Regions from separate parts of the Pseudomonas sp. FSO-7 genome, predicted to be linked through region 1. Evidence: riboswitches for the same ligand, from Rfam matches in the RefSeq annotation. Region 1 holds a riboswitch; the other holds the start of a gene.
What was found. A riboswitch is a leader RNA that binds a small molecule or an ion and turns the genes downstream of it on or off. The one in region 1 is predicted to bind cobalamin.

Region 1 (15,897 bases):
CCTGGGGATGGGCGAAATACCAGCCGCTGACCGCTGCCGCCGGGAACATGGCGTAGTGTTCGGTGAGGAACACACCGCTGCGCCCGGCCTTCAGTTCGCTGGCCTCGGGGTCGAGCAGACGGAACAAGGTGGCCTTCTCGGTGTGGTCCGGGCAGGCCGGGTAGCCGGGGGCAGGGCGGATGCCGGTGTACTGCTCCTTGATCAGCGCCTCGTTGTCCAGGCTCTCGTCCTGGGCGTAACCCCAATGCTCCTTGCGCACCTGTTGGTGCAGCCACTCGGCGCAGGCTTCGGCCAGGCGGTCGGCCAGGGCCTTGACCATGATCGAGTTGTAGTCGTCGCCGGCCTCCTGGTAGGCCTTGGCGACTTCTTCGGCGCCGATGCCGGCAGTGGTGATGAAGCCGCCGACGTAGTCGGTCACGCCGCTGTCCTTTGGCGCGACGAAGTCGGCCAGGGAAAAGTTCGGCTTGCCGTCGGTCTTGATGATCTGCTGGCGCAGGTGATGCAGGCGCGCCAGTGGCTTGCCGTCGTCGCCGTAGACTTCCAGATCGTCGTCATGCACCTGGTTGGCCGGCCAGAAGCCGAACACGGCGCGGGCGCTGATGAGTTTCTCGTCGATCAGCTTGCGCAGCATCGCCCGGGCATCGGCGTACAGCGCGGTGGCGGCTTCGCCGACCACTTCGTCGGTGAGGATGCGCGGGTATTTGCCGGCCAGGTCCCAGGAGATGAAGAACGGGGTCCAGTCGATGTATTCGGCCAGGACGTTCAGGTCGATATTGTCCAGCACCTTGGCGCCGGTGAACGTCGGCTTGACCGGTTGGTAGCTGCTCCAGTCGAACTGTGGCTTCTTGGCCACGGCGGCGGGGTAGCTCAGGCGTTCGGTGCGGGCGCTGCGGTTGGCCGTGCGCTCGCGTACGTCGATGTAGTCCTGGCGGGTTTTCTCGACGAACGCCGGCTTGAGTTCCTTGGACAGCAACTGGGTCGCCACGCCCACGGCACGGGAGGCGTCGGTGACGTAGATCACCGCGTCGTTGCTGTACTTGGGCTCGATCTTCACCGCCGTGTGGGCCTTGGAGGTGGTGGCGCCACCGATCATCAACGGCAGATGGAAGTCCTGGCGCTGCATCTCCCGCGCCACATGCACCATCTCATCCAGGGACGGGGTGATCAGGCCGGACAGGCCGATGATGTCGCACTTCTGCTCCTTGGCCACCTGCAGGATTTTCTCCGCCGGCACCATCACGCCCAGGTCGACGATGTCATAGCCGTTGCAACCGAGCACCACGCCGACGATGTTCTTGCCGATGTCATGGACGTCGCCCTTGACCGTGGCCATCAGGATCTTGCCCTTGGCCTCCGGCTTATCGCCTTTTTCCGCCTCGATGAACGGGATCAGGTGGGCCACGGCCTGTTTCATCACCCGGGCGGACTTGACCACTTGGGGCAGGAACATTTTGCCGGCGCCAAACAGGTCGCCGACGATGTTCATGCCGGCCATCAGCGGGCCTTCGATGACCTCGATCGGCCGGGCGAACGACAGCCGCGATTCTTCGGTGTCTTCGACGATGTGGGTGGTGATGCCCTTGACCAGCGCGTGCTCCAGGCGCTTGTTCACCTCCCAGCCGCGCCATTCCTCGGTTTCCGCTTCCTTGACGCTGCCGTCGCCCTTGTACTTGTCGGCGATGGCGAGCAGGGCGTCGGTGCCTTCGGGGGTGCGGTTGAGGATCACGTCTTCCACGGCATCGCGCAGTTCCACCGGGATCTGGTCGTAGATCTCCAGTTGGCCGGCGTTGACGATGCCCATGGTCAGGCCCGCGCGGATCGCATACAGCAGGAACACCGAGTGGATCGCTTCGCGCACCGGGTTGTTGCCGCGGAACGAGAACGACACGTTGGACACGCCGCCGGAGGTCAGCGCGTACGGCAGTTCGTCACGGATGTAGGCGCAGGCGTTGATGAAGTCCACGGCATAGTTGTTGTGCTCTTCGATACCCGTGGCGACGGCGAAGATGTTCGGGTCGAAGATGATGTCTTCCGGCGGGAAGCCGACTTCATTGACCAGGATGTCGTAGGAGCGCTTGCAGATTTCCTTCTTGCGCGCCTCGGTGTCGGCCTGGCCGGCTTCGTCGAACGCCATCACCACCACGGCGGCGCCGTAGCGCTTGCACAACTTGGCGTGGTGGATGAACTGCTCGACGCCTTCCTTCATGCTGATGGAGTTGACGATGCCTTTGCCCTGGATGCACTTGAGGCCGGCTTCGATCACTTCCCACTTGGAGGAGTCGATCATGATCGGCACCCGGGAAATGTCCGGTTCGCCGGCAATCAGATTGAGGAAGGTCACCATGGCCTTCTTCGAATCGAGCATGCCCTCGTCCATGTTGATGTCGATCACCTGGGCGCCGGCCTCGACCTGTTGCAGGGCCACTTCCAACGCTTCGGTGTAGTTGTCTTCACGGATCAGCCGGGCGAACTTGGCGGAACCGGTGATGTTGGTCCGCTCGCCGACGTTGACGAACAGCGAGCTGCGATCGATGGTGAACGGTTCCAGACCGGACAGGCGGCAAGCCCGGGGAATTTCCGGAATCTGCCGCGGCGCATAGCCGGCCACGGCCTTGGCGATGGCTTCGATGTGCGCCGGGGTGGTGCCGCAGCAGCCGCCGACAATGTTCAGGAAGCCGCTCTGGGCAAACTCTTCGATGACCTTGGCCGTCTCGGCCGGCAGTTCGTCGTATTCGCCGAATTCGTTGGGCAGGCCGGCGTTGGGGTGGGCCGAGACGTGGGTGCTGGCCTTGTTCGATAGCTCTTCCAGGTAGGGGCGCAGTTCGCTGGCGCCGAGGGCGCAGTTCAGGCCGACGGAGATCGGCTTGGCGTGGGCCACCGAGTTCCAGAAGGCTTCGGTGGTCTGGCCGGAGAGGGTGCGGCCGGAGGCGTCGGTGATGGTGCCGGAGATCATGATCGGCAGTTCGACGCCCAGTTCTTCGTAGACCCCTTGCACGGCAAAGATCGCCGCCTTGGCGTTCAGCGTGTCGAAGATGGTCTCGATCAGGATCAGGTCGGCGCCGCCTTCGATCAGGCCCTTGGTAGCCTCGGTGTAGTTCTCCACCAGTTCGTCGAAGGTCACGTTGCGGTAGCCGGGGTTGTTCACGTCCGGCGACAGCGAGCAGGTGCGGCTGGTCGGGCCGAGCACGCCGGCGACGAAGCGCGGCTTGTCCGGGGTCTCCAGGGTCTTGGCGTCGGCCACCTGGCGGGCCAGGCGCGCGCCTTCCAGGTTCAGCTCGTAGGCCAGGCCCTGCATGCCGTAGTCGGCCTGGGACACCTGGGTGGCGTTGAAGGTGTTGGTTTCCAGGATGTCGGCGCCGGCATCCAGGTAGGCTTTTTCAATGGCACCGATCACGTCGGGACGGCTGAGCACCAGCAAATCGTTGTTGCCCTTGACGTCGCTCGGCCAGTCGGCGAAACGCTTGCCACGGTAGTCCTGTTCTTCCAGCTTGTAGCTCTGGATCATCGTGCCCATGCCGCCGTCGAGGATCAGGATGCGTTCCTTGAGGGCTTGCTGGAGAAGATAAAGGCGAGCGCTGCGATCGGACATAGGACTACCTGGAAAAAAGGCCATTACGAAGGCCGGGATGATAGCAAACCTGTGCAGGATTTGATCATGATGGCTTTTGCATGAATATCGCTCATGTTTGCAAGGCGATGCTGGCCCGGTAGAATCGCCGGATTATCTCTTAGGGACCCGAGACATGCCGTACCGCGTCTTATTCGGCAGTCTGTTGCTGTCGTTGTCTTTTAGCGCAGCTGCCGGGAATCCCGTTCCGGCGATCTCCTATACCCGCGACATCCAGCCGATCTTCACGGAAAAATGCGTGGCCTGTCATGCCTGCTACGACTCCGCCTGCCAGTTGAACCTGGGCAGCGGCGAAGGGGCGGCACGGGGCGCGAGCAAGCTGTCGGTGTATGACGGCGAGCGGCGCCAGGCGGCCGATCCGACCCGCTTGTTCTATGACGCCTCCGGCCCGCGCGCCTGGCAGCGCAAGGGTTTCTATTCAGTGCTCGACGCCCAGGGCAGCCAGGCTGCCCTGATGGCGCGCATGCTGGAGTTGGGCCACCGTACGCCGCTGCAGCCCAACGCCAAGCTGCCGGAAGACATCGTGCTCGGGCTCAACCGGGACAATAGCTGTCCGATGCCGGGTCAATTCGACGAATACGCAGGCAGCCATCCCAAGGAAGGCATGCCCCTGGCCGTCACCGGCCTGACCGACCAGCAATACCAGACCCTGCAGCGCTGGCTGGCCGCAGGCGCGTCGATCGATCAACAGGCCCTGGCCCCAAGCGCCGCCGAAGCCTTGCAGGTGGTGCAATGGGAGAACCTGCTCAATGCCCCGGGCGCCCGGGAAAGCCTGGTGGGCCGCTGGTTGTTCGAGCATTGGTTCCTGGCGCACATCTATTTCAAGGGCGGCGAGCCGGGGCATTTCTTCCAGTGGGTGCGTTCGCGCACACCCACCGGCCAGCCCATCGACCTGATCAACACCCGCCGCCCGAACGACGATCCCGGCACCCGCGTCTATTATCGGCTCTGGCCGGTGCAAGGGGTGATCGTGCACAAGACCCACATCACCTACGGCTTGAGCGCTGCTAAGATGGCGCGGATCAAGAGCCTGTTCTACAGCGGCAAGTGGCAAGTCACCGCGTTGCCGGGCTATGGCCCGGAGCGCCGGGCCAACCCGTTTTCCACTTTCGAAGCGATTCCGGCCCAGGCCCGCTACCAATTCATGCTCGATAACGCCGAATATTTCGTGCGTACGTTCATTCGCGGACCGGTGTGCCGGGGCCAGATTGCTACCGACGTGATCCGCGACAATTTCTGGGCGCTGTTCCAGGACCCCGAACACGACCTGTACATCACTGACCCGAACTACCGCGGCCAGGCCACGCCGCTGCTGGCGATGCCGGGGCAGAACGACGACGTGGGCAGCGTCCTCAGCCTGTGGCTCGACTACCGGGACAAGCGCAACGCGTACGAAGCCTTGCGCCGCGACAACTATGCCGAGCTGCCGGCACCGAGCTGGTCGACGCTGTGGGCCGGCAACGACAATGCGCTGCTGAGCATTTTCCGGCACTTCGACAGCGCTTCGGTCACCAAGGGGCTGATCGGCGAGGTGCCGCAGACAATGTGGCTGTTCGACTTCCCGCTGCTGGAGCGTACCTATTATCAGTTGGCGGTGAATTTCGACGTGTTCGGCAACGTCTCCCACCAGGCCCAGACCCGGCTGTATTTCGATTTGATCCGTAACGGTGCGGAGCAGAACTTCCTGCGCCTGATGCCGGCAGACTCCCGGGAGGGCTACCTCGACGACTGGTACCAGGCCGGCGGCAAATTCAAGATGTGGCTCGATTACGAAGCCATCGACGATGACAAGCCGACCGCCCTCAAGCTTGACGAACGCGACCCCAAGGGTGATTTCGCCCAGCAATTGCTGGCCCGTTATGGCGAGTTGAACGCGCGCCCCGATCCGATCAACCGTTGCGACGGCGCCTACTGCTCGCGCCCGAATATCGACCCGACGCTGCAAAACGCCGAGCAGGCCCTCAGTCAGCTGGTGTCGCGCCCGGCGGCGGGGCTCAAGGTGATCGACCAACTGCCGGAAGCGACCCTGCTGCGCATCGAAACCGCCAGCGGTCACCGAGAGATCTACAGCCTGTTGCGCAACCGTGCTCACAGCAACGTCGCGTTCCTGCTGGGCGAGGAGCGGCGCTACCAGCCGGGGCTGGACACGCTGACGGTCTACCCGGGCGTGCTCAGCAGCTATCCGAACTTCATGTTCAACATTCCGGCCGGGCAAGTGCCAGCGTTCGTCGAGGCCATGCAAGGCGCCCAGGATGGGCCGGCGTTCGAGCGGATTGTCGAGCGCTGGGGGATTCGCCGCAGCCATCCGCAGTTCTGGTACTACTTCCATGACCTGAGCCAGTACATCCAGGAGACGGAGCCCGTGGAAAGCGGTGTGCTGGACATGAATCGCTACCAGAACCTCTGATCGGCCTGTCCGGCGGCAAACCCCGTGCCGCCGGGCTCTTTCCTGACAAAAATACTAGGACTTTGTCCGGCGCGATGATTGGCGTAAACTGCCGACAAGCCTGCGAGGAGTTTCCATGACCGCCATTACCATTACCGATGCCGCCCACGATTACCTGGCCGACCTGCTGTCCAAGCAGAACACCCCGGGTATCGGGATCCGCATCTTCATCACCCAGCCCGGCACCCAGTACGCAGAGACGTGCATTGCCTACTGCAAGCCGGGGGAAGAAAAACCCGAAGACACCGCGCTGGGGCTCAAGAGCTTCACCGCGTACATCGACTCGTTCAGCGAAGCCTTCCTGGACGATGCGGTGGTCGACTACGCCACCGACCGCATGGGCGGCCAACTGACCATCAAGGCGCCGAACGCCAAGGTGCCGATGGTCAATGCCGACAGTCCGGTCAACGAGCGCATCAATTACTACCTGCAAACCGAGATCAACCCGGGGCTCGCCAGCCACGGCGGCCAGGTTTCGCTGATCGACGTGGTGGAAGACGGCATCGCCGTGCTCCAGTTCGGCGGCGGCTGCCAGGGCTGCGGCCAGGCTGACGTGACCTTGAAGGAAGGCATCGAACGCACCTTGCTCGAGCGTATTCCTGAGCTCAAGGGCGTGCGCGACGTGACCGACCACACGCAGAAAGAAAACGCTTACTACTGATAGGCGTGCGCTGCGAACAAAACACTGTGGCGAGGGAGCTTGCTCCCGCTCGATTGCGCAGCAATCGCAAGGCAGCCGACGCGTTCTCCGTGAGGGATGCGTGGTTGCCTGGGGACCGCTTCGCGGTCCAGCGGGAGCAAGCTCCCTCGCCACAAAAGCTGCAGTGATCGGCTCGTAATCGGTGGACACCCGCCGCCCCTGTGGGAGCGAGCTTGCTCGCGATAGCGGTGGGTCAGCCTGCGATGATGTTGACTGTGCCGCCGTCATCGCGAGCAAGCTCGCTTCCACAGGGGGATCCCGGTGGATTCTCTAGCGAGTCAGGGCCGGTAGAGATGCGCATGCCCGGCGCGGTACAGCGACGATTCGCTGAACACCTCATTACCCAGCACACGCCCCACCAGAATCAGCGCCGTGCGGCGAAAGCCCTTGGCGTGCACCTTTGCCGCGATATCCTCCAGCGTCCCCATCACCCAATCCTGATCCGGCCAGGTCGCCCGGTGGATCACCGCAATCGGGCAGTCGGCGCCGTAGTGGGGCAGCAGCTCGTCGACGATCTTTTCCAGGTGATTGACCCCCAAGTGAATCGCCATGGTTGCCCCGTGCTGCGCCAGGCTGCTGAGTTCTTCCCCAGCGGGCATCGGGCTTTTGTCGGCGTAACGGGTGAGGATCAGGCTCTGGGAGATGTCCGGCAAGGTCAGTTCGGCGCCCAGCAGGGCGGCGCAGGCTGAGGTCGCGGTCACGCCCGGGATGATTTCGAAAGGGATGTCCAGTTCCCGCAGGCAACGAATCTGCTCGCCGATGGCGCCGTACAGGCTCGGGTCGCCCGAGTGCACCCGGGCCACATCCTGGCCCTTGAGGTGGGCGCTCCTGATCAATTCGATGATTTGTTCCAGATGCAGCTCGGCACTGTTGATCACCTGTTCGGCACAGTGGCCCTCAAGCACGGCGGCTGGCACCAGCGAGCCGGCGTAGATGATCACCGCGCACTGGCGGATCAGTCGCTGGCCTTTGACCGTGATGAGGTCCGGGTCGCCGGGGCCGGCGCCGATGAAGTACACGGTCATGACCGGCTCCTGTGGAAGGTGGGTGAGCGTCGTCCAGATGAAGATCGCTCATGATCCTGGGCGTCGATTATCGGGATTTACGCCACGACCGCCAATGCCAATGTGCTCATGGGGCCTCTCTGGCGGGGAATCAGCAGCGTTGCGGGCGTCGTGCCCAATTGGTCGGCCAAGGCCAGGGCGGTGCTTTCGGCGATGCCGTAGCAACCGGTTCGCTCGAAAGCGATCTCGGAGCGGTGACTGAGCCGTTGCGCGTAACCGGCCAACTGTTCGGCACTGAAGCAGGTTAGCGGCAGGCCCAGTTGCCCGGCCAGTTCCAACAGCCCGGGCTCGTCACGCTTGAGGTCGATACTGGCCAGGGCCCGTACCTGGTGAAGCCCGATGCCGTGAGCCAGCAGCGTCTGTTCGAGCAGGGCTCGCAGCGTGCTGGCCGGGCAACCGCGCTGGCAGCCCAGGCCGATCACCAGGATCGGCTCGGTGCTCATGCGTCGTGGCGGGCTTGGCCGTCACGGCGAAACAGCCAGGCGCTGATCAGGCCCAGGGCCAGCCAGAAGGCGACGTTGGTCACCTGCGAGGCGATCTTGAACTGGCTTTCCAGCGCTTCGGGCGCCAGCATCGAGTGGACTTCGGGCTGCGGTGCACCGATGACGTGGGGCACCAGCAACGTTGCCACGCCCAGTAGTTTGAGCAGCCAATGCCGGCCAAAGGCGATCAGGGCGATGCCCACCGCTGTGGAGGCAGCGGTGCCGATCCACCACATCTGCCGCTGGGCCAGATCGGCTGCCGCGGTGCCGGGCAGTTCCGGGGGCAGGCCGAGGGTCGGTGCCAGGACAAAGGTGGCATAACCGGCCAGGCCCCAGAGCAGGCCCTGGGCGGTGCGAGTCGGTGCGCGCAAGGTGTACAGGCCCGCCAGCATCAGGGCGAAACCCACCGCGACTACCAGGTTGCCGCCGGTGGTGGACAGTACGCGTTGCCAGCCGTCTTCCGGCTCCCAGGCTTCGGCATCGTGGGTGTGCGCAACGCCGTTGGCGTGTTCGTGGACCTCGGCGGTTGGAGCCTTCTCATAGGTTTCGGCCTGGAGAATCAGCGGCGATACCCAGAAACTTTGCAGCAGGGTCAGCAGCAGGGCGGCCAGCAAGCCGCTGAAACCGGCGGTCTGCGCAATACGCTTGATCATGGCGTCGGTTCTCAATGGCACGGAAAGGCGGCGCTGTGACGGGTATCGTGGGCGGCGTTGTGCACCGCTTCGATGTGGGAGAAACCGGCGAAATAGACCAACCCCGCGCCCAGGATCGAAGCCAGGATCGCGGCGCTCAGGCGTTGGCTCAGGGTGGTGGTGCTGCTGGCGGTGCGGGCGGTGCTGCTGATGGTCGACATGGCGCTTCCCTCTGTTTTTGTTCCGTGGGGGATGCGAGCGCAATGAGACCCCGGGCGAAGCCCGCCAAGGTTCGAACAGCGCCCGCCCACCGCGGGTTTGTTGATGCTTGAGTCATGGGCCGGTCTCCGGGCTCGCGAGGGGCCAGAACCTGGCCTGCAAGCGTCACCTTCCCATGTCCAGGGACACAGTGGTTCAGACGCTTCGCTCGCTTACCGTTGCGGGGGCAGCACCGGACTGACGTGGGCTTGGAGTAAAGCACACGATTCACCGGTTTCCCGTTTCACCCTGTGAAGGGCACCCAAAACTAGGCGCACAGGAGAGCATGGACGGGGGCGGGGCGTCAATTGGCAGGGGGGCAGGCTGGCACCGCATTGCGCCCAATCGCGAGCAAGCTCGCTCCCACAGGGAACTTGTGGTGATCGTGATTTCTGTGAACGCCCAGCAACCAATGTGGGAGCGAGCTTGCTCGCGATGACGGCAGCCCATGCACCGCAAAACGCTCCGGAGATTGACCCGCCCCCACACCCTGCGTAGCCTTGCGCCTTCGAGGTTCTTCGGCATGCGCCGAAGCTAAGAAGGGAACGCGGTCCAAGCCGCGGCTGCCCCCGCAACTGTGAACGGTGAAGTTTCTGCAAGGCCACTGTGCATGCCCTTTTATCCAAGGCGCACGGGAAGGCGCAGCGATTGCCAGTCGAAAGACTGGCCCGCCGTCAGCCAGGAGACCTGCCTCGAGACAGATTCTCACTACAACCGGGCGGGGTGATCCGGTGGCGAAATCTTCCGCGCACGCCTTGCCTGCGGTTGTCGTCCCGTTTGCCCGCCACCTAGCCAAAGGGCATCCGATGAAAACACTGGCCAAACTTCCCGTCACCATCGTCACCGGTTTCCTCGGCTCGGGTAAGACCACCTTGCTGCGGCACATGCTCGACAACGCCCAGGGTCGGCGCATCGCCGTGATCGTCAACGAGTTCGGCGAGCTGGGCATCGACGGCGAAATCCTCAAGCAGTGCGCCATCGGTTGCACCGAAGAAGAAGCCAACGGTCGCGTTTATGAACTGGCCAACGGTTGCCTGTGCTGCACGGTGCAGGAGGAATTCTTTCCGGTGATGCGTGAACTGGTGGCCCGGCGTGGCGACCTCGACCACATCCTCATCGAAACTTCAGGCCTGGCCCTGCCCAAGCCACTGGTCCAGGCTTTCCAATGGCCGGAAATCCGCAGCGCCTGCACCGTCGATGCGGTGATCACCGTGGTCGACAGCCCGGCCGTGGCCGCCGGTACCTTCGCCGCCTTCCCCGACCAGGTCGATGCCCAGCGCAAACTCGACCCGAACCTGGATCACGAATCGCCGCTGCACGAACTGTTCGCCGACCAATTGGCAAGCGCCGACCTGGTGATCCTCAACAAGGCTGATCTGATCAGCCCTGAAGACCTGGCCAAGGTGCGCCTGGAAGTCGCCGAAGAACTGCCACCGGCGGTCAAGGTCATCGAAGCCAGCAGCGGTCGCCTGCCGCTGGACGTGTTGATCGGCCTGGGCGCCGGTTCCGAAGAGCACATCGACGGCCGCCACAGCCATCACGACCATCATCACGATGGTGACGATGACGACCACGATCATGACGCCTTCGATTCCATCTCCATCGAACTGCCCCAGGCCGATGAAAGCCTGTTGCTGGACGCGCTGACGCAACTGGTGGTCCAGCACGGCGTGCTGCGGGTCAAGGGTTTCGCGGCGATCCCGAACAAACCGATGCGCCTGTTGATCCAGGGTGTCGGCACGCGTTTCGACAAACATTTTGACCGCCAGTGGGGCGCCGACGAAGCGCGGGTCACCCGTCTGGTGCTGATCGGCCAGGCGCTCGATGCCGCGCTGCTCGAAGCGCAGTTGCGCGCCGCCCTCAGCGCCTAAGCCATGCACCTGCTCAGGACCCAGCCCGGCGGTTTCGTGTCGGATGACAACATTGCCGATTTGGGGCAAACCCCCGCCGAACTGGTGATCCTGTGCAGCGGCGACTCCAGCCTGGCGCTGCTGGCCGAAGCGGCGCGGCAGTTGCCGGATGACTACCCGCAGTTTCGCCTCGCCAACCCGATGCAGGTGCAGAACCACGCTTCGGTGGATCTGTATGTCGAAGACGTGCTGCGCCACGCCAAGGTCATCCTGCTGTCGCTGCACGGCGGCATCGGCTATTGGCGCTACGGCATCGAGCGCCTGATGGAGTTGGCCGGGCGTGGGGTGAAGCTGATCCTGGTGCCGGGAGATGATCGCCCGGACCCGGAACTCAGTGACTTGAGCAACGTGGCCGTCGAGGACCGCGACCGGCTCTGGCAGTTCTTGCGCCAGGGCGGCCTGGGCAATGCCCTGGACTTGTTTCACAACCTCGGCAGTCAATGGTTCGACCGCGATTACCCGTGGGCCGAGCCGCGGGCCCTGCCACGCACGGCGATCTATCACCCGGAAAAAACCAGCGCCAGCCTCGGCGATTGGCAAGCCGACTGGAGCGCCGGGCAACCGGTGGCGGCGGTGCTGTTTTATCGCTCCCACCTGCAAGCGGCAAACACCGCGTTCGTCGACGTGTTTTGCCAGCGCCTGCAAGCGGCGGGGCTCAATCCGTTGCCGATTGCCGTGGCCAGCCTCAAGGAGCCGGCTTGCCTTGCGCTGGTAGAGGACTGGCTGGACGAAGTGGAAGCGGAGGTAATCCTCAACACCACCGGCTTCGCTCAATCCAGTCCAGAAGCCCCGCACTTGCGGCCGTTTCGCCGCAATATCCCGGTGATCCAGGCGATTTGCGCCCAGGACAACGAGCCCGGCTGGCGTGCCAGCGAGCAGGGCTTGGGGCCACGGGACCTGGCGATGCACATTGCCTTGCCGGAACTGGACGGGCGCATCATCAGCCGCCCGATCAGTTTCAAGGACCTGGCCTGGCGCAGCGAGCGCAGCCAGAGCGACGTGGTCTGCTACCGCGCCGTGCCCGAACGCATGGATTTTGTCGCAGAACTGGCCCAACGCTGGACCACCCTGGCGCGCTTGCCCAACGCAGATAAGCGCGTGGCGCTGATCCTCGCCAACTACCCGACCCGGGATGGACGTATCGGTAACGGGGTCGGCCTGGATACCCCGGCGGCGGCGCTGAATATCCTGCGCGCCATGCAAACCGAAGGTTATCCGCTGCCGGCCGAATTGCCTGAGAGCGGCACTGCGCTGATCCAGCAATTGCTCGGTGGCGTCAGCAACGACCTGGATAGCCTCGACGCGCGTCCGTGTCACCAGAGCCTGGCCCTCGACGCTTACCAGGCCATGTTCGACGCGCTGCCCGAGGCCAATCGCCAGGCGGTACTGGCGCGCTGGGGCTCGCCCGAGCAGGACCCGATGTGCCGCGACGGCCGCCTGATGGTCGCTGGCCTGCGTCTGGGCCTGACCTTCGTCGGCATCCAGCCGGCGCGGGGTTACCAGGTCGACCCGAGTGCGGTGTACCACGACCCGGACCTGGTGCCGCCCCACGGTTACCTGGCGTTTTATTTCTGGTTACGCCACACCTACGGCGTCCACGGGGTGATCCACGTCGGCAAGCACGGCAACCTCGAATGGCTGCCGGGCAAAGGTGTCGGGCTCTCGGAAAACTGCTGGCCGGACGTGCTGCTGGGGCCACTGCCGAACATCTACCCCTTCATCGTCAACGACCCGGGCGAGGGCGCACAGGCCAAGCGTCGCACCCAGGCGGTGATCATCGACCACTTGATGCCGCCGCTGACCCGGGCCGAAACCTATGGGCCGCTGCGTAACCTCGAGTTATTGGCGGACGAATACTACGAGGCGCAATTGCTCGATCCGCGTCGTGCCCGGGAACTGCAACGGGACATCCTCAACCTGGTGCGCGAGACGCACATCGACCGCGAGCTGCAATTGGATGCCGGCCTCGACAGCGATGCTGACGCCGCGATCTGGCTGCCACGCCTGGATACGTACCTGTGCGACTTGAAGGAGTCGCAGATCCGCGACGGCCTGCACATTTTTGGTGAATCGCCCAGCGGGCGGCTGCGCATCGACACGTTGCTGGCGTTGCTGCGCATCCCCCGGGGCGACGGCAAAGGCGCGCAGTCGAGTCTGTTGAGGGCGCTGGCCAAGGCGTTCGGGCTGGGTTTCGATCCGCTGGATTGTGCCTTGGCCGAGCCCTGGTCTGGCGATTGTCCCGAGGCCTTGCGCCGGGTCAGCGCCGAGCCTTGGCGCACCGCCGGTGATACCCGCGAGCGCCTGGAGCTGTTCGCCGCAGAGTTGATCGAACAGGCCCTGGACGGCACGGTCGAGCCGCTCGACGCGCCGGGTTGGGAAGGGGTGGGCGGCATCATTGAAAACCTGCGATCCGTCGTGGCGCCGCGCCTGGACGCCTGCGGTCCGGCGGAAATGCGTGGCCTGCTCGATGCCTTGAGCGGGCGCTTCGTGCCGGCCGGCCCCAGCGGTGCGCCGAGCCGTGGGCGCCTGGACGTGCTGCCCACCGGGCGTAATTTTTTCTCGGTGGACGTGCGCAACCTGCCCACCACCACGGCGTGGCGCATCGGTTTCCAGTCGGCGAACCTGATCCTCGAACGGCACCTGCAGGACCACGGCGATCACCTGCGCCAGCTCGGCCTGTCGGTATGGGGCACCGCGACCATGCGCACCGGCGGCGACGACATCGCCCAGGCCATGGCGTTGATGGGCGTGCGTCCGGTGTGGGCCACCGGCAGCCAGCGGGTCGATGACTTCGAGATCCTGCCGCTGAGCCTGCTGGACCGGCCTCGGGTCGATGTCACGTTGCGCGTGTCCGGGTTCTTCCGGGATGCCTTTGCCAACCTGATCCGCTTGTTCGATGCCGCCGTGCAGGCCGTCGCCGCCCTCGATGAACCGGACGATATGAATCCGTTGGCGGCCAAGGTGCGCAGTGAACGCGAGGCCTTGCTGGCCTCGGGTCTTGAGCCGGATGCTGCGGCACGTCAGGCCGGCTGGCGGATTTTCGGTGCCAAGCCCGGGGCCTATGGCGCGGGCGTGCAGGGCGCGATCGACGGTCGTTTGTGGCAGAGCCGCGAGGATCTGGCCGAGGTGTACCTGAACTGGGGCGGCTACGCCTACGGTGCCAGCGATGAAGGCACCGCCGCCCGCGATCAGTTCTCCCGGCGCTTGAGCCAGGTGCAAGCGGTGTTGCAGAACCAGGACAACCGCGAGCACGACCTGCTCGATTCCAACGACTACTACCAGTTCCAGGGCGGCATGCTGGCGGCGGTCGAGACCCTCGGTGGTGCCGCGGCGGCCAGTTACCATGGCGATCATAGCCAGCCGGACCTGCCCAGGATCCGCACCCTGAAGGAAGAGCTCAACCGCGTCATCCGCTCTCGCGCGGCCAATCCGAAGTGGATCGACGGCGTGAAGCGGCACGGCTATAAAGGCGCGTTCGAGCTGGCGGCGACGGTGGACAACCTGTTTGCCTTCGACGCCACCACTCGGTTGATCGACGACCACCAGTACGCCTTGCTGGCCGATGCCTACCTGCTCGACCCGGACACCCGGGATTTCGTTCGCCAGCACAACCCCGACGCCCTGCGGGACATGACCGAGCGCATGCTCGAAGCGCAGCAGCGGGGGATGTGGCAGGCACCGGGCGAATATCGCGAGGCGCTGGAGAATTTGTTGTTGGACATAGAAGAAGACAACTGACATGAGGACGACAGAGGTGCATTTGTGGCGAGGGAGCTTGCTCCCGCTCGGCTGCGCAGCAGTCGTCATTCTGAAACGGCACTGGGACCTCAGGTTCTGGGGGCCGCTTCGCGCCCCAGCGGGAGCAAGCTCCCTCGCCACAGGGGACCTCGCACCTTTGATGAGACATTCAACATGACCCACACCCCCCATTTCCCACTCTCCGCCGTGGTCGGCGCCGATGACCTGAAACTGGCCCTGTGCCTGGCCGCGATCGACCCGAAAATCGGCGGTGTGCTGATCGAAGGCCCGCGGGGCATGGCCAAGTCCACGTTGGCCCGGGGCCTGGCGGACCTGCTGGCCAGCGGTCAGTTCGTCACCTTGCCCCTCGGTGCCACCGAAGAGCGGCTGGTGGGCACCCTGGACCTGGACGCGGCGCTGGGGGAAGGGCGGGCGCAGTTTTCTCCCGGTGTGCTGGCCAAGGCCGACGGTGGCGTGCTGTACGTCGATGAAGTGAACCTGCTGCCCGATCACCTGGTGGACCTGCTGCTTGATGTGGCCGCCAGCGGCACCAACCTGATCGAGCGCGACGGCATTTCCCATCGGCATCCGGCGCGCTTTGTGCTAATCGGCACCATGAACCCGGAAGAGGGCGAGCTGCGCCCACAGTTGCTCGACCGTTTCGGCCTGAACGTCGCCCTGGACGGTCACACCGCACCGGCTGAACGCGGCCAGATCATCCGGCGGCGGTTGGATTTCGACAGCGATCCGCTGGCGTTCTGTGGGCAGTGGGAGATGGCCCAACGGCAGCTGCGCGAACGTTGCCAGCAGGCGCGCGACCGCTTGACCGGGATTGCCCTGGATGACGCGGCATTGGCGCAGATCACCGAGCGCTGTTTTGCCGCCGGGGTCGATGGCTTGCGCGCCGACCTGGTCTGGCTGCGGGCGGCCCGGGCCCATGCGGCCTGGCGCGGTGCCGACGCGATTGCCGATGAGGACATCGAGGCGGTCGGCGAATTTGCCTTGCGTCACCGGCGGCGTGGGCATTCGGCGCCGGCAC
Region 2 (15,897 bases), 2.4 Mb from region 1:
CATGTCAGACCACGACGTTACTCCGCCACGCCCGTCGCCGTCCATTGTTCAGCACGTGCCCATGCCCAACTGCATCAAGGCCAACCCGCCCTGGTGCCAGCCCCACCAGGCGAGCGCCAGCAACAGGCCGGCACCGGCAACGATCAACCACGGGCCGATGCGACTCATGCCGCACCGACCTGGACTTGCAGGCGCGCCACCGGCCGTTCACGCACCGGCCAGTTCAACGCCGCCGCCAGCAGGCTGAGCAGGATCGACACCTGCCAGATCAAGTCGTAGCTGCCGGTGCGGTCATACACCACCCCGCCCAACCAGCCACCGAGGAACGAGCCCAACTGGTGGAACAGGAACACGATCCCACCCAACATCGACAGATTTCGTACACCAAACAGGGTCGCTACGGTGCCGTTGGTCAACGGCACCGTCGACAGCCACAGCAAGCCCATCGCCATGCCAAACAGGTACGCCGTGGTGGTGGTCACCGGCAGCCACAGGAACAAGCCGATCACCACCGCACGCAGCAGGTACAACCCGGTCAACAGGCGCGGCTTGGACATCCGTCCGCCCAGCCAACCAGCGGTGTAGGTGCCGAAGATATTGAACAACCCGACCAGGGCCAACACGGTGGTGCCGACGCCGGCGGCCAGGTGTTGGTCCACCAGGTACGCCGGCAAATGCACGCCAATGAACACCACCTGGAAACCGCAGACAAAAAAGCCCACCGCCAGCAGCCAGAACCCGGAATGACTGCACGCCTCACGCAAGGCTTCGGCCAGGGTTTGTTCATGGCCGGCCACCGGCAACGGTGCGTCCTTGAGCATGCTCACCAGCGGCACGATCAACGCCACCAGCAGCCCCAGTGCCAACAACGCCGCCGACCAACCGAGCCAGCCGATCAACCCCAGCGTACCGGGCAGCATGGCGAACTGGCCGAAAGAGCCGGCGGCACTGGCGATACCCATGCCCATGCTGCGTTTTTCCGGCGGCACGGCCCGTCCGACCACCCCCAGAATCACCGAGAAGGACGTGCCCGACAGACCGATACCAATCAAAAGGCCCGCGCTCAACGACAAGGACCATGGCGAGTCGGCCATGCCCATGAACACCAGGCCCAGTGCGTAGAGCACACCGCCGATCAGCACCACTTTCGCCGCACCGAAGCGGTCGGCCAGCGCGCCGGTGAAAGGCTGCGCCAAGCCCCAGATCAGGTTCTGCAAGGCAATGGCGAAGGCGAATACCTCACGACCCCAGCCGAACTCGGCACTCATGGGCGCAAGGAACAGGCCGAAGCCATGCCGCACACCCAGGGATAACGCCAGGATCAACGCGCTGCCCACCAGGACCCAACCACAGGTACGCCACATCGATGTCATTCTTGTTCTCCATTCGCGGGTATATACCCACTTATCATCGAACGAACCGGCTTCACGCCAGCTCATCCAGCAAGGCCAGCAAGGTCGCGCGCTTTTCGGCGCCCAGCTTATCGATCAGTTTCTGCTGCGCCGCTTCCCAGGCCGGCAACGCTGCCGCCAACCGGGCGTGCCCCGCGTCAGTGAGCACGACGATGCGGTTGCGCAGATCATCGCCCTCGGCCAGCGCCACCAACCCCTCGCCTTCCAGCACCCGCAGGTTGCGCCCCAGGGTGCTGCGATCCAGACCCATGGCCTCGGCCAGGGAGGAAATACTCGGCTGGTCCAGGCGCACCAGGTTGTTCAGCAAAGAGTACTGGGCAACGTTGATCCCGAAGCCGTCGAGGGCGCCGTCGTAATACCTGCTGACGCCACGTGCGGCACGACGCAGGTTGATGCACAGACATTGGGAAGGGAGCATGATGCGTGTATATACCCGCGACTAAGTGAATGCAAATTTAAATGAACGCTGCCCTGTCGACAAGCTCCGGATTCAACTCAACGCCAACGCGACCAGAACGGCGGTTTCCAGCAGCTCCAGCAAGGCGCCCGCCGTATCTCCGGTGCAGCCTTGCAGCCTGCGCAGCATCATCCGGCGCAAGCCGATGAAGACCAGCGTAGTCACCACCAACGTCCACAACCCGGCCCAGCCCAGCAACAGCAGGCAGCCCAGCGCACAGGCCGACAACACCTGCCAGCCCGTGCGGCGTGGCAGGTGATCGGCGAGCGCCTGGCCCAACCCACCGGCACGCACATACGGCGTCGTCAGGAACAACCCCAGCAATGCGCCACGCCCCAGCATCGGCACGATGAGCAATGCCAAGGCCTGCTCCTGTTCAATCAACGCCACCAGCGCTGTCCATTTGAGCAGCAGCACCACCACCAGCGTCACGACGGCAATCGGTCCGCTGCGCGGATCCTTCATGATCAGCAGCGTCCGCTCGCGATCACCAAAACCGCCAAGCCACGCATCGGCGCTGTCGGCCAGGCCATCCAGGTGCAACCCACCGCTCAGCAGCACCCACGCCGTCAGCACCAGCGCGGCATGAAGCAGCAACGGCGCACCGAGCAATAACCCATCCAACGCCCATAACAGCCCACCGAACACGAGCCCCACCAGCGGATAGAACAACAGCGAACGCCCCAACTGTCCGGGCTCGGGCATCCCGGGCAGACGCACCGGCAAGCTGCTGAGGAATTGCAGGGCGATCCAGAAGGGCAACATCGTCAATCCGCCTCTTTAAGCACTGAACCTGCCGACACTGTCAGGGAAAACAGCGCGCCATGACCGACTTCGACATTGAGCAGTTGCTCGCGAGGCAGGCCGCGGGCCTGGGCCAGCAGCAGGCGCATCACGCCGCCATGGCTGACCAGCAAGACCCGCTGACCGGCATAGGCCGCGTGCAGGCGTTCGACCGCCGCCAGGACGCGGCTGGAAAACGCCAGCACCGGCTCGCCTTCGGGGGGCGTGAAAGCATAGGGGTCGGCCCAGAACCGGCCCAGTGCCTCGGCGTCGGTGTCCATCAACGCCGCCGCGCTACGACCTTCCCAAGCGCCGAAATGCAACTCTTGCAGGTCTTTGTCCAAGTGCACCGGCACGTTGAGTCGGGCACCGAGTTGTTCGGCGAAACGGGCGCAGCGCTGCAAGGGCGAGCTCACCAGGCGATCCCAGGGTCCGCCTTGAGCGACGGCTGTGTGCATCTGCTCCCAGCCCCTGACCGTCAAGGCGTCGTCGAGGCTGCCGCGCAAGCCGCCACCCAGTTCGGTTTCGCCGTGACGCAGCAGGTCCAGGCGCAGGGTCATGCCGGGCGGTCCGCCACGGCCGCTTCGGCAAACGTCGCCATCTGCCCGTGAAGGTCACACGCCAGGCGCAACAGCGGCACCGCCAGCGCCGCGCCACTGCCCTCGCCCAGGCGCAGGCCGAGATCCAGCAGCGGTTCGGCGCCGAGGGTCTCCAGCACGTGACGATGGCCCGGTTCGGCGCCGCGATGGGCGAACAGCAACCACGGCCGGCACGCGGGATTGAGGCGCACCGCCACCAGGGCTGCGACGCTGCAGATGAAGCCATCCACCAGCACGACGACGCCCTGTTGAGCACAGGCCAGGTACGCGCCGACCAACGCGGCGATTTCAAAACCGCCGAGGTTGAACAGCGTCTGCAACGGGTCGTCACCCTGGGCTGCGTGCAACGCCAGGGCCCGTTCGATCACCTGGGCCTTGCGGCTGATACCCGCGGCGTCCAACCCTGTGCCCGGCCCCACCAGATGCGCCACCGGGCATTCGAGCAAGGCGCAGGCCAGGGCGCTGGCGGCGGTGGTGTTGCCGATGCCCATCTCGCCGCCGATGAACAATTGCGTCCCGGTCGCGACGGCACGCAGCACACTGTCGCGCCCGGCGTGCAAGGCTTGCTCGCCCTGGCTCACCGTCATGGCCGGGCCCTGGGCGAAATTCGCCGTGCCCGGCCCGAGGTTCAGATGCCGCACACCGGGCAGGTCCAGCGCAGGCGTGACGGTGCCCAAGTCCACCACTTCCAGGGAAGCCCCCAGTTGTCGCGCCAGGACGCTGATGGCCGCGCCGCCGCTGACGAAGTTGAGCAGCATCTGCCCGGTGACCTCTTGGGGATAGGCCGATACGCCTTCGGCCACCACGCCATGGTCGCCGGCGAAAATCGCGATCCACAGTCGGTCGAGGCTCGGCTTGACCTGCCCTTGCAGACCCGCCAATTGCACCGCTACCGATTCCAGTCGGCCCAACGAACCGGTGGGTTTGGTCAGCTGTTGTTGACGGGCCGCGGCCAGTTCCAGCGTTTGGGTATCGACGGGCTTGCACGGGTCCAGCCACCAACGATGATTCATAACGCAGTACCTTTGAGAGTCAGGGGCAGGCCAGCGACGGTCAGCACAACGCGCTGACAACGTTCGGCCAAGGCTTGATGCAGCCAACCGGCTTCATCGACATAACGGCGAGTCAGCTCGCCCAGCGGCACGACACCCATGCCGGTCTCGTTGCTGACAAAAATGATTTCACCGGGCAGTGAGGCAAGGCAGTCCAGCAGTGCTTCGCGCTCGGTATTCAGTTGCTCGGAATCGTCGAGCATGAGCAGGTTGGTCAGCCACAGGGTCAGGCAATCCACCAGCAGGCATTGCCCGGGGGCGGCATTTTCCCGCAGCACCCGTGCCAGGGCCAAGGGCTCCTCCAGCAGCGCCCATTCGGCCGGTCGCCGGGCACGGTGTTGAGCGACCCTTGCGTTCATCTCGCCGTCCAGGGGTTGGCTGGTGGCGATGTAGGTCACTGGCAAGCCGGTGTCCGCCGCGAGTTTCTCAGCCAGGCGACTCTTGCCGGAGCGGGCGCCGCCGAGGATCAGTTGCAGCATGTTTTTTACCTTTCAAATGGCGGTGTTGCTGCCGGCCCCATCGCGAGCAAGCTCGCTCCCACAGGGGACTTATGTACACCCGCAAATCCAATATGGAAGCATGGGCTATTAAGCGGTGTTGCTGCCGACCTCATCGCCAGCAGGCTCGCTCCCACAGTTGATCCAGGGTGTACATGAATGCTGTGGTCATCAGAGATCCAATGTGGGAGCGAGCTTGATCGCGATGAGGCCAGAGCAGCCGCCCTAAATCCACAGAGCTCACACTGGACCTGCTGTGTACACAAATCCCCTGTGGGAGCGAGCTTGCTCGCGAAGGGGCCGATACAGGCACCTCAAATCCCACAGAGTTCACGCAACAAGCCGGTATCCAGATGCCGCTCCACCAGGTCCGCCAACCGCTCGATGTCCCGTTCGCGCAACCCGTGATAGTCCACCGCCTGCACATCCTGCAACCCCGCCCAACGCAACAACGCGCAACTGGCCGCCGGTGATTCGAACAACCCGTGCAGGTAGGTGCCGAACACCTGTCCGTCGAGGCTTTGGGCGCCGTCGCAACGGCCGTCTTCCAGGTGCACCGCGGCGTTTTCCAGGGCCGGGCCGGTGGTCACGCCCGCGTGGATCTCGTAGCCATTGACCTCAGCAGCTTCCAGGGCCAGTCGCCCGCGCACATTGCGCAATTGCTTCTCGTGTTCCAGGGTCGTTTCAAAATCCAGCAGGCCCAGCCCGGCACTGGAACCGGCCGCGCCTTCCAGGCCCAACGGGTCGTGGACGTGCTGGCCGAGCATTTGCAAACCGCCGCAGATGCCCAGCAATTTGCCGCCGTAGCGCAGGTGACGATGGATCGCCGCCTCCCAACCGTTGGCGCGCAGGTAGGCCAGGTCGCTGCGCACGCTTTTCGAACCGGGCAGGATGATCAGGTCGGCCGGCGGGATGGGCTGGCCGGGGCCGATGAATTTCAGGTCGACCTGTGGGTGCAGGCGCAGCGGATCGAAATCGGTGTGGTTGCTGATGCGCGGCAAGACCGGCACCACCACTTTCAGCACTTGCTCGGCCTTGTCGCTCTGGCGCTGATCGAGGCCGTCCTCGGCTTCCAGGTGCAGGTCCATGACGTACGGCAACACACCGATCACCGGTTTGCCGGTGCGCGCCTCCAGCCAGTCCAGGCCCGGTTGCAGCAAGGCGATGTCGCCACGAAAACGGTTGATGATGAAGCCCTTGACCCGCGCCTGTTCGCTGGGAGAAAGCAACTCCAGCGTGCCCACCAGATGGGCGAACACCCCGCCGCGATTGATATCGGCGATCAGCAGCACCGGGCAGTCCACCGCCTCGGCAAAGCCCATGTTGGCGATGTCACCGGCGCGCAGGTTGATCTCCGCCGGCGAGCCGGCGCCTTCCACCATGACCACCGGATACGCCGCGCTCAAGCGCGCGTGGGAGGCCAGCACCGCTTGCATCGCGATGGCTTTGTAATCGTGATAAGCCACGGCGTTCATGGTGGTGACGGCACGGCCATGGATGATCACCTGGGCGCCAGTGTCGCTGTTGGGCTTGAGCAGCACCGGGTTCATGTCGGTATGCGGTTCGAGCCCCGCCGCCTGGGCCTGCACCGCCTGGGCGCGGCCGATTTCGCCGCCGTCGGCCGTCACGGCACTGTTGAGGGCCATGTTCTGCGGCTTGAACGGCACCACGCCCACGCCCTGGCGCCGGACCCAGCGGCACAAGGCCGTGACCAGGGTACTTTTGCCAGCATCGGACGTGGTGCCCTGCACCATCACTGTGGTCATTGGGTGTCCTTGGCGTAGGCTTCGAAGGCCTGTTCGAGGCGCAGGAATTCATTGTCGTCGGCCGGCAACCCGAAACGCAGGCTGCTGGTATTCACGAACAAGCGCAGGAGAATGCCGCGCTGGGCCATGAAATCGTGCAGCCCCTGGGCGTGTTCGGTGACCAGCCATTGGAATAATCCGCAGCCGCCCTGAGGCTTGAAACCGTGGCGTTCAAGCAACAGCGCCAGGCGTTGGCTGGTGGCTTCGCAGCGTTGGCGCTGGCCTGCATGGCCGTCGGTGTCCAGCAGGCAGGCCTGGCCCAGTACCCGGGTCGGCCCGCTGACCGCCCACGGCCCGACTTGTTCGGCGAGCAACTTGAGCAAGCGGCGCTCGGCCAAGACAAACCCCAGGCGAACCCCGGCCAGGCCAAAGAACTTGCCAAACGAACGCAGCACGATCAGCCCGACCAGATGGGTATGCGCCGCCAGGCTCAGCGCCGGCGTAACGTCCATGAACGCTTCATCCACCACCAGCCAGCCACCGCGCTGGGCCAGGCGCGCATGCCAGTCCAACAAGCGCTCGGGCGCCAGGCTCAGGCCCGTGGGGTTGTTCGGATTGACCACCACCAACACGTCGAGGCTGTCGAGGAAGAAATCCACTTCCGCCTCCAGCACCTCGCGCACGATATAGCCACTTCGACGCCAGGCTTCGGCGTGCTCGGCGTAACAGGGCGACAAGACACCGACCTTGCCGCTGCGACGCAGGCGCGGCAACAGCTGGATGGCCATCTGCGAACCGGCCACCGGCAGCACATTTAATGCACCGTAGTAGTCGCAGGCGGCCTGCTCCAATCCATCATCGGTTTCCGGCAGGCGCGCCCAGGCCCGCAGGGGAATGGCCGGGACGTCGAACGGCCAAGGCGCGAGGCCACTGGACAAGTCGAGCCAATCGGCCTCGGCAATGCCGTATTGCCGGGCCGCGTTGCGCAAGCGCCCGCCGTGCTCAAGCATAGAACGCAGCTCCCAGGCAGAGAATCAGCAACCACAACCATACCCCGCGCTGGACCAATTGCCAGCCGCGATCAATGGAATCGGCACTCGCCGGCACGCCTTCGCCCAAGGGCGGACGTTGGTGCAGTTCGCCGTGGTAAACCGCCGCCCCGCCCAACTCGACACCCAGCGCTCCGGCCCCGGCGGCCATCACCGGCCCGGCGTTGGGGCTGTCCCAGGTCGGGCCCTGGGTGCGCCAGCACTTGAGCGCCAGGCGAGTCTTGCCGAGCAGCGCGTAGGTCAACGCCACCAGGCGCGCCGGAATGTAGTTGAGCCCATCATCGATTTTTGCCGCCGCCCAGCCGAAGCGCTCGAAACGTTCGTTGCGATAGCCCCACATGGCGTCGAGGGTGTTGCTCAGGCGGTACAACACCACACCGGGCACGCCGGCCACGGCGAACCAGAACAACGCGGCGAACACTGCGTCGCTGCCGTTTTCCAGCACCGACTCGGTGGCGGCGCGGGCCACGGCGGTTTCATCCAATTCAGCCGTCTCGCGACTGACCAGGTAGCCGACACGTTGGCGCGCCTGCTCCAGGTCACCGCTGCGCAGCGCCCGCGCCACCGGCTCGACATGCTCGCCGAGGCTGCGCAGACCGAGGGCACAGTACAACGCCAGGATCTCCACCAACCAGCCCACCATCGGCGCCCAGGACAGGGCCGTGGCGAGCAGGGTCAACGGCACCACGGCGATCACCCACGCCGTCACCCCGTGGCTGCGCCAACCGCGTCCTCCGGCATTGAGGCGTTGTTCAATGCGATCGGCAAAACCGCCAAACGCCACCAGCGGATGCCAACGCCGGGGCTCGCCCAACAGCGCATCCAGCGCCACCGCGGCGGCACTGAGCAACGCCACACTCATGGGCTCACTCCCCAACGGTTTTCATACAGCAGTTCATTGAGCGGACGCGGTTGCGCCCACCCTTCCAGGGCGAGCATCGGCGCCGGGTAAAAACCCTCGACCGGGCCCAGGCAGAGGATCGCCAGCGGCTTGGCCCCGGCGGGCAGGCCCAGCAGGTCAGCCAGGGCCTGGGGTTCGAACAATGACACCCAGCCCATCCCCAGCCCTTCAACGCGGGAGGCCAGCCACAGGTTCTGGATCGCGCAGGACAGCGAGGCCAGGTCCATTTCCGGCAAGGTCCGACGGCCGAAGATATGCCGCTCGCGATCCTCCATCAACGCCGCCACCAGCACTTCGGCACAGTCATCGATGCCTTCGACCTTGAGCGTCATGAACTCATCGCTGCGCTCGCCCAGGGCCTCGGCGGTGCGAATGCGCTCCTGCTCCACCAGTTCGCGGATCTGTCCACGCAAGGCGCGGTCGCTGATGCGGATGAATCGCCACGGTTGCATCAGGCCGACGCTGGGGGCCTGGTGCGCGGCTTCCAGCAGACGACGCAGCAAGGCCGGTTCCACCGTACCGCCGCTGAAATGGCGCATGTCGCGGCGCTCGGCGATGGCGCGGTAGACCGCTTCGCGTTCGGCCTGGCTAAAGGCGTTGTCGGTCATGGCCGCTTCGCGAGCAAGCTCGCTCCCACATTGGCAGGTGTTGTACTTGAGCCCACACGATCCCCTGTGGGAGCGAGCTTGCTCGCGATAGCGGCCTCAAGGTCAGGTGCAAACAACGCGGCAATCGCCCTCGGATTGGACGGAAAATAAAAGTGCACATAGGAAGCCGTCATCCGCCCCTGCCGGAAAACCGCCTCCGCCCCTCGCCCGCCATTTGGGCTATGGCCACGGGCAATCGGTTCAAGCTCGGTGCGGGTCAGGGAGTGATGATAGGTGTGCCCGCGCAGGTTGCCTTCCGGCAAATCCACCGACTGCAGCGCCAGGGCCGCCAGGCGCTTTTGCATCTGCGCATCGCCGGCCAGCAAACCCAGCAGTTCGGCGCGCACGCCGTCGACATCGGTCAAGGAATCGAGCAGATACAACATGCCGCCGCATTCGGCGAGCAACGGTTTATTGGCTGCGCGGTGGGCACGGATCGCGGCCAGCATCGGGGTATTGCGGGCCAGCGCAATGTGGTGCAGCTCCGGATAACCGCCAGGCAGATAAAGGCTGTCCGCGTCGGGCAGTTCGCTGTCATGAATCGGTGAAAAGAAGCTCAACTGCGCGCCCATGGCCCGCAGCAGATCAAGGCTGGCGCCATAGGTGAAAGCAAACGCTTCGTCGCGGGCCACGGCGATGCGTACCCCGGCGAGCCACGGCTCAACAGCGATCGCCTCGGGCACGGCGAATGCCACCGCCGGTGGCAGCGCGACTTCGCAACTGCTGGCCAGGGCCTCGGCCGCCGCGTCGAGGCGCAGGTCGAGGTCGTTCAATTCACTGGCCTGGACCAACCCGAGATGACGGCTGGGCAATTCGATGCCGGTTTCCCGGGACAGCGCGCCGTACCAACGCAGGCCTTCGGTCAGGCTGCCTTCGAGCAATTGCGCGTGGCGCAGGGTGCCGACCCGGTTGGCCAAGACCCCGGCGAACGGCAGGTCCGGTTGATAACGCGCCAGGCCCAGGGCCAGCGCGCCGAAGGTCTGGGCCATGGCCGTGCCATCGATCACCGCCAGCACCGGCACGCCAAAATGCCGCGCCAGGTCGGCGCTGGACGGGGTGCCGTCGAACAGCCCCATCACCCCTTCGATCAGGATCAGGTCCGCTTCGGCGGCGGCTTCCCACAACAGCCGACGGCTTTCCTGCTCGCCGACCATCCACATGTCCAATTGATAGACCGGCGCGCCGCTGGCCCGCTCCAGGATCATCGGGTCGAGAAAGTCCGGGCCGCACTTGAAGACGCGCACCTTGCGTCCCTGGTTGCGATGCAAACGAGCCAGGGCGGCGGTGACGGTGGTCTTGCCTTGCCCCGAGGCCGGAGCGGCGATCAGCACTGCCGGGCAGTGGCGAGCATCACTCACAGCTCGACGCCTTTCTGCGCCTTGATACCGGCCTGGAACGCGTGCTTGATCATGCCCATTTCCGTGACGGTATCGGCCAGCTCGATCATCTCCGGCTTGGCGCCACGCCCGGTCACCACCACATGCTGCATCGGTGGGCGGGCTTGCAGATCGCTCAACACCTGATCGAGGTCGAGGTAACCGTGCTTGAGGGCGATGTTCAATTCGTCGAGCACCACCAGGCCGATGGACGGATCGCTGAGCAACTGGCGCGATACGGCCCAGGCGGCTTCGGCGGCGGCGATGTCGCGCTGGCGGTCCTGGGTTTCCCAGGTGAAACCTTCGCCCATGACATGAAAGCGCACCTGCTCCGGGAAACGGCGGAAAAACAGCTCTTCACCGGTGCTGTTGCGGCCCTTGATGAACTGCACCACGCCGCATTGCATGCCGTGGCCCAAGGACCGTGCGAGCATGCCAAACGCCGAGCTGCTCTTGCCCTTGCCGTTGCCGGTCAGCACCAGCAGCAGACCGCACTCGTTCGGCGAGTTGGCAATGCGCTCGTCGATCACGGCTTTCTTGCGCAGCATGCGCGCCAGGTGGCGTTCGTCGCGATCAGACGTATCAGTGCTGAGGGAGTCAGTCATGGGAGCTCTCCGTTGAGATTGGATAACGGCGGGCGGGCAGAAAAAAGACGGCAACAAGCCTGGCATCGCCCACCGTGATGCCGTTGGATGAATCAGGCCGGTCTCCGGGCTCATGAGCGGCGTGGTGCCTGACTGTGCGCCTTCCCATGTCGGCGACACAGTGGCTTAAGCACAGCATTGACTCATTTACCGTTGCGGGGGCAGCGCCGGGTTCGTGTGCACTCACCGGCTTCCCTGTTTCACTCTGTCGAACACCGTCACAGAGCACCTGAAACAAGCGGCGAAGGTTAGAGGGTTGGGGGTGGAGCGTCAATTAAAGCCGCCTGTCGGGGCGCCCTTTGGCGCCGATCAATAAAATGACGCCAATCTTGTGTGATCCTGCGACAAGTGATATCAAAGCGACATTACGACCCAATATCACAAGAGCAAGAGGGCAAATCATGCAAGGCATGCTCATCAGCAATCCAAAACTGGAATTCCTGCGCCCGATGCTGGAACGCTGGTTTGATTGCATCGACCGCTACAACGCGGTGCGCGGCGATAACGACACGCCCTATTGGTTCGATGAAAGAGCCAACCTCAGCTTGTTGTCGGCCGCCGCCTGGATGGCCGAGATGGTCACGCTGCAGAACGCGCCGACCCGCAAGCAGAATGAAGAAGGCGAACGCAACGTCAGCGCCGACCTGTTCATCGCCAGCACCGAGGAACGCGCCTTTATCCAGGCCACCCAACGCTGGCCCAAGGTCACCAACCTGAACCTGACCCAACCGCTACTGGAAGCCACCAGCGATGCCAAGCGCATCAGCTACGCCAGCGACCTGAAGCTGGGCTGCCTGTTCGTCGCGCCACAAAAAGCCCAGCAAAGCGCCACGCCCGAAGAACTGCAGGACATGATCGACGATCTGCAGAAGGAAAACACCTGCGCCGTGGCCTGGTACTTCCCTTACGCCTATCGCAAGTTGCGCAACGAAGCCGGGCAGTACCACCCTGGCATCGCGGTACTGTTCAAGCAGGCCCACGGCTGATTCCTTCGGCAAGGAACTGTGGGAGCGAGCAAGCTCGCTCCCACATTGGATTTTCAGCAGATATAACATCCATAGACACCACAGGGATGCCTGACTGACTGGCATCCCCACAGTTGAACCATCACACGTCTACGCTCCTCTATGAATAACTACATGCATTCATAGGGAAGCCAGCATGCTCAAGCCACCCCATCTTTTGATCGTCGCCCTTGCCGCCGGACTCGTCGCTTGTGGCGAGTCTTCCACGCTGCAAGTGTCCGATGGCACCGGTCCTGCGCCAAAACTGCCTGAACCGAACAAGACCCTGATCCCCACCGTCAACATCGCCGAAGCCATCGGCTGGCCGCAAGGCGCCAAGCCAACCCCGGCCCAGGGCCTGCAAGTGGACGCGTTCGCCGAAGGGCTGGACCATCCGCGCTGGCTTTACGTGTTGCCCAATGGCGATGTGCTGGTGGCCGAAACCAACGCCCCGCCCAAGCCAGATGACAGCAAGGGCATCCGTGGCTGGGTGATGAAAAAAGTCATGGGCCGCGCCGGTGCCGGGGTGCCCAGCCCCAATCGCATCACATTGTTGCGCGACGCCAATCACGACGGCATCGCCGAAACCCGCACGGTGTTCCTGGAAAATCTCAACTCGCCATTCGGCATGACGCTGGTCGGCAATGACTTGTACGTGGCCGATACCGACCGGCTGATCCGCTTCCCCTACAAGGACGGCGATACGCAAATCAAGGCCCAGCCGACCAAGGTCGTCGACCTGCCTGGGGGCACGCTCAACCATCACTGGACCAAGAACGTGATTGCCAGCCGTGACGGCAGCAAGCTGTACGTCACCACCGGCTCGAACAGCAACGTCGCGGAAAATGGCATGGAGGCCGAAGAAGGTCGCGCCGCCATCTGGGAAGTGGACCGCGCCAGCGGCAATCACCGGATCTTCGCCTCAGGCCTGCGCAACCCCAACGGCCTGGCGTGGGAACCGCGCAGCGGCGCGCTCTGGACAGCGGTCAACGAACGGGATGAGATCGGCAGCGACCTGGTGCCGGACTACATCACATCGGTCAAGGACGGCGCCTTCTATGGCTGGCCCTATAGCTATTACGGGCAGAACGTCGATGCCCGGGTCGAACCACAGAACCCGGCCCTGGTGGCCAAGGCCATCGCACCGGACTACGCTGTCGGCCCCCACACCGCCTCACTGGGCCTGACCTTCGCCGAAGGCAGCGCCTTGCCTGCACCGTTTACCGAAGGGGCTTTCATCGGTCAGCACGGTTCCTGGAACCGTAAGCCCCACAGTGGTTACAAAGTGATTTTCGTACCGTTCAACGGCGGCAAACCGGTGGGGCAACCGGTGGATGTGCTGACCGGCTTCCTGAACGCCGACGAAAAAGCCCAGGGCCGGCCAGTGGGCGTGGTGATCGACAAGCAGGGGGGATTGCTGGTGGCTGATGATGTCGGGAACAAGATTTGGCGGGTGTCGGCTAAATGACCATCGCTAAAGACGTGTGATGGCCCCCTGTGGCGAGGGAGCTTGCTCCCGCTGGGGCGCGCAGCGGCCCCCTGCTTTTGGCGGTTGCTGCGCAACCGAGCGGGAGCAAGCTCCCTCGCCACAAAGAGCCTCTCCAGCAGAATCGATCTTCTTAACCGTTAGGGATTACGCGCCAGATGCTCCGGCTGTAGCACACGCTTGGCGCCCAGATAGGCCTTCTGCCAATAAGCCTTGGACAGGCTGTCGAGCTTGACCGTGCCACCCGTGGCCGGCGCGTGGACGAAGCGCCCCTCGCCGACATAGATCCCGGCGTGGCTGACCTGAGAACCGCCGTTAGTGGCGAAGAAAACCAGGTCACCGCTCTGCAACGCATCCTTACCCACTTCAGGCGCCCGCATGCTGATCATTTCCCGCGTGGAACGTGGCAGGGCAATACCGGCAGCGTCGCGGTACACATAACCGATCAAGCCACTGCAGTCGAAGCCCGAATCCGGCGTGTTGCCGCCCCAGCGGTATGGCGTACCCACCAGACCCAACGCCCGGAAGAGTACATCTTCGGCGGCCTGGGCAAAGGGTTGCGAGGGTGCAAAGACCACCGGGGCCCGCACGACAGGCGCTGGCGGTGGGGTACGGCTGGCGCACGCACTGAGCAGTGCGGCGAGGAAGATGAGCGCGAGGCGGGCCGACGTCGACATATGCAGAACAATCCTGATCTGGATGCGGCTTTTCTGCCGTGGGCATGAAAACAAATCCGCCTGCGTAATACGCAGGCGGATTGCCATCAATCAATGATCAAGGATTCTAGCGACTATATGGCAAACTTCAAGTAAGACTTTAAGTTTGCCTTACAAACTGTGTGCTTACTTGCGAGCAGTGACCACAGTCGGGGCCATGGCGAGGGCGCGCTTGGCTTCGATGAAGGTCTTGCTCCAGTAGCTGTCGCCCAGGCTGTCGATCCGCACGCCACCGCTGCGGCGGCTGCTGGAATGGATGAACTGGTTGTCGCCCAGGTAGATACCGGCATGGCTGACGCGACCGCGACGACCGTTGGTGCTGAAGAACAGCAGGTCACCGGGCTCCAACTGGTTGCGTGCTACCAGAGGGGCGTTCACGTTGATCATTTCGCGAGTGGAACGCGGCAGGCTCATGCCGGCCTCTTCGCGGAACAGATAACCGATGAAACCGCTGCAATCGAAGCCGGCTTCAGAGGTACCGCCAAAACGGTAGCGGGTACCGATCAACGACATGCCACGTTCCAGGATGCTGTCAGCCAGCACTGGAAGCTGGTAAGGCTTGCTGCCGGCGAAGGCCGCGAGCTCTTTGTCGGAGGCCATTTCTTCCTGGAACGCAACGGAGGAAGACTGGGCAGTAACGGAATTCTGGACCTGTGGTTGGGGCGCTTGCTGGGACACTGGAGAGTGGGCAGCGCAACCGAACAACAGGGTAACGAGTGCGAGAGGCACGAGGGGTGCGAAGCGATTTAGCATGGGCACGACCGTGGCTGAAGTAGTAAAGATGGCGAGACTATGCCTTCTATCAACCTCATTTGCAAATTCAATCGATGCAAATGTGACTTCTCGGTTTTACGTTTACATCTAAGCGCTTAAGCCCATTTTGAACGTCACGTGGCCTGCCGCCCAGCAGGGCCGCGGGTTTCACCGTGTCCAAGGCAGGCCATGAGCCATCACCTACAACGGTTCTACCAGCCCAAAGTTTCTTTCAAAAAAGGAATAGTCAGCTTGCGCTGGGCCTGGAGCGAGGCTTGGTCGAGGCGTTCGAGCAGCTCGAACAATGCGCTCATGCTGCGGGTGCCACGGGTGAGGATGAAATGCCCGACTTCGTCGGTCAGGTGCAGGCCACGGCGGGAAGCGCGCAGCTGCAAGGCACGGAGTTTGTCTTCGTCGGACAGCGGGCGCATCTGGAAAATCAGTGCCAGGGTGAGTCGGGACTTGAGGTCCGCCAGCTTCACCGGCAGCTCCCGAGGCGACGTCGAGGCGGCGATCAGCAAGCGCCGACCACTGTCGCGCAACCGATTGAACAGATGAAACAGCGCTTCTTCCCAGTCAGCCTTGCCGGCCACGGCCTGGAGATCGTCCAGGCACACCAGTTCGTACTGTTCGAGGTTGTCGAGGATTTCAACGCCGCGATCGAGCAACTCGGCCAATGGCAGGTACACAGCCGGTTCGCCCAATTGCTCGAACCGCAGGCACGCGGCCTGCAACAGGTGCGTGCGCCCTACCCCATCCTTGCCCCACAGATAGAT

Region 2: another riboswitch for cobalamin. It lies ahead of cobO (cob(I)yrinic acid a,c-diamide adenosyltransferase); the one in region 1 lies ahead of cobW (cobalamin biosynthesis protein CobW).

What each region holds. Positions count from the first base shown of each region.
Region 1 is NZ_CM184193.1:2,470,458-2,486,354, forward strand. Features, by position in the region: gene metH (methionine synthase) at 1-3,589, opposite strand, end outside; gene AC515T_RS10935 (fatty acid cis/trans isomerase) at 3,744-6,035, shown strand; gene nfuA (Fe-S biogenesis protein NfuA) at 6,151-6,735, shown strand; gene cobM (precorrin-4 C(11)-methyltransferase) at 7,053-7,799, opposite strand; gene AC515T_RS10950 (cobalamin biosynthesis protein) at 7,877-8,281, opposite strand; gene AC515T_RS10955 (CbtA family protein) at 8,278-8,973, opposite strand; gene AC515T_RS10960 (CbtB domain-containing protein) at 8,985-9,173, opposite strand; cobalamin riboswitch at 9,274-9,491, opposite strand; cobalamin riboswitch at 9,705-9,919, shown strand; gene cobW (cobalamin biosynthesis protein CobW) at 10,017-11,081, shown strand; gene cobN (cobaltochelatase subunit CobN) at 11,085-14,858, shown strand; gene AC515T_RS10975 (magnesium chelatase ATPase subunit I) at 15,033-15,897, shown strand, end outside.
Region 2 is NZ_CM184193.1:4,916,679-4,932,575, forward strand. Features, by position in the region: gene AC515T_RS21450 (MFS transporter) at 165-1,373, opposite strand; gene AC515T_RS21455 (MarR family winged helix-turn-helix transcriptional regulator) at 1,426-1,830, opposite strand; gene AC515T_RS21460 (adenosylcobinamide-GDP ribazoletransferase) at 1,903-2,634, opposite strand; gene cobC (alpha-ribazole phosphatase family protein) at 2,637-3,212, opposite strand; gene cobT (nicotinate-nucleotide--dimethylbenzimidazole phosphoribosyltransferase) at 3,209-4,264, opposite strand; gene cobU (bifunctional adenosylcobinamide kinase/adenosylcobinamide-phosphate guanylyltransferase) at 4,261-4,782, opposite strand; gene AC515T_RS21480 (cobyric acid synthase) at 5,115-6,566, opposite strand; gene cobD (threonine-phosphate decarboxylase CobD) at 6,563-7,555, opposite strand; gene cbiB (adenosylcobinamide-phosphate synthase CbiB) at 7,548-8,456, opposite strand; gene bluB (5,6-dimethylbenzimidazole synthase) at 8,453-9,103, opposite strand; gene AC515T_RS21500 (cobyrinic acid a,c-diamide synthase CobB) at 9,100-10,500, opposite strand; gene cobO (cob(I)yrinic acid a,c-diamide adenosyltransferase) at 10,497-11,123, opposite strand; cobalamin riboswitch at 11,202-11,410, opposite strand; gene AC515T_RS21510 (hypothetical protein) at 11,564-12,148, shown strand; gene AC515T_RS21515 (PQQ-dependent sugar dehydrogenase) at 12,324-13,634, shown strand; gene AC515T_RS21520 (C40 family peptidase) at 13,793-14,329, opposite strand; gene AC515T_RS21525 (C40 family peptidase) at 14,495-15,121, opposite strand; gene hda (DnaA regulatory inactivator Hda) at 15,334-15,897, opposite strand, start outside.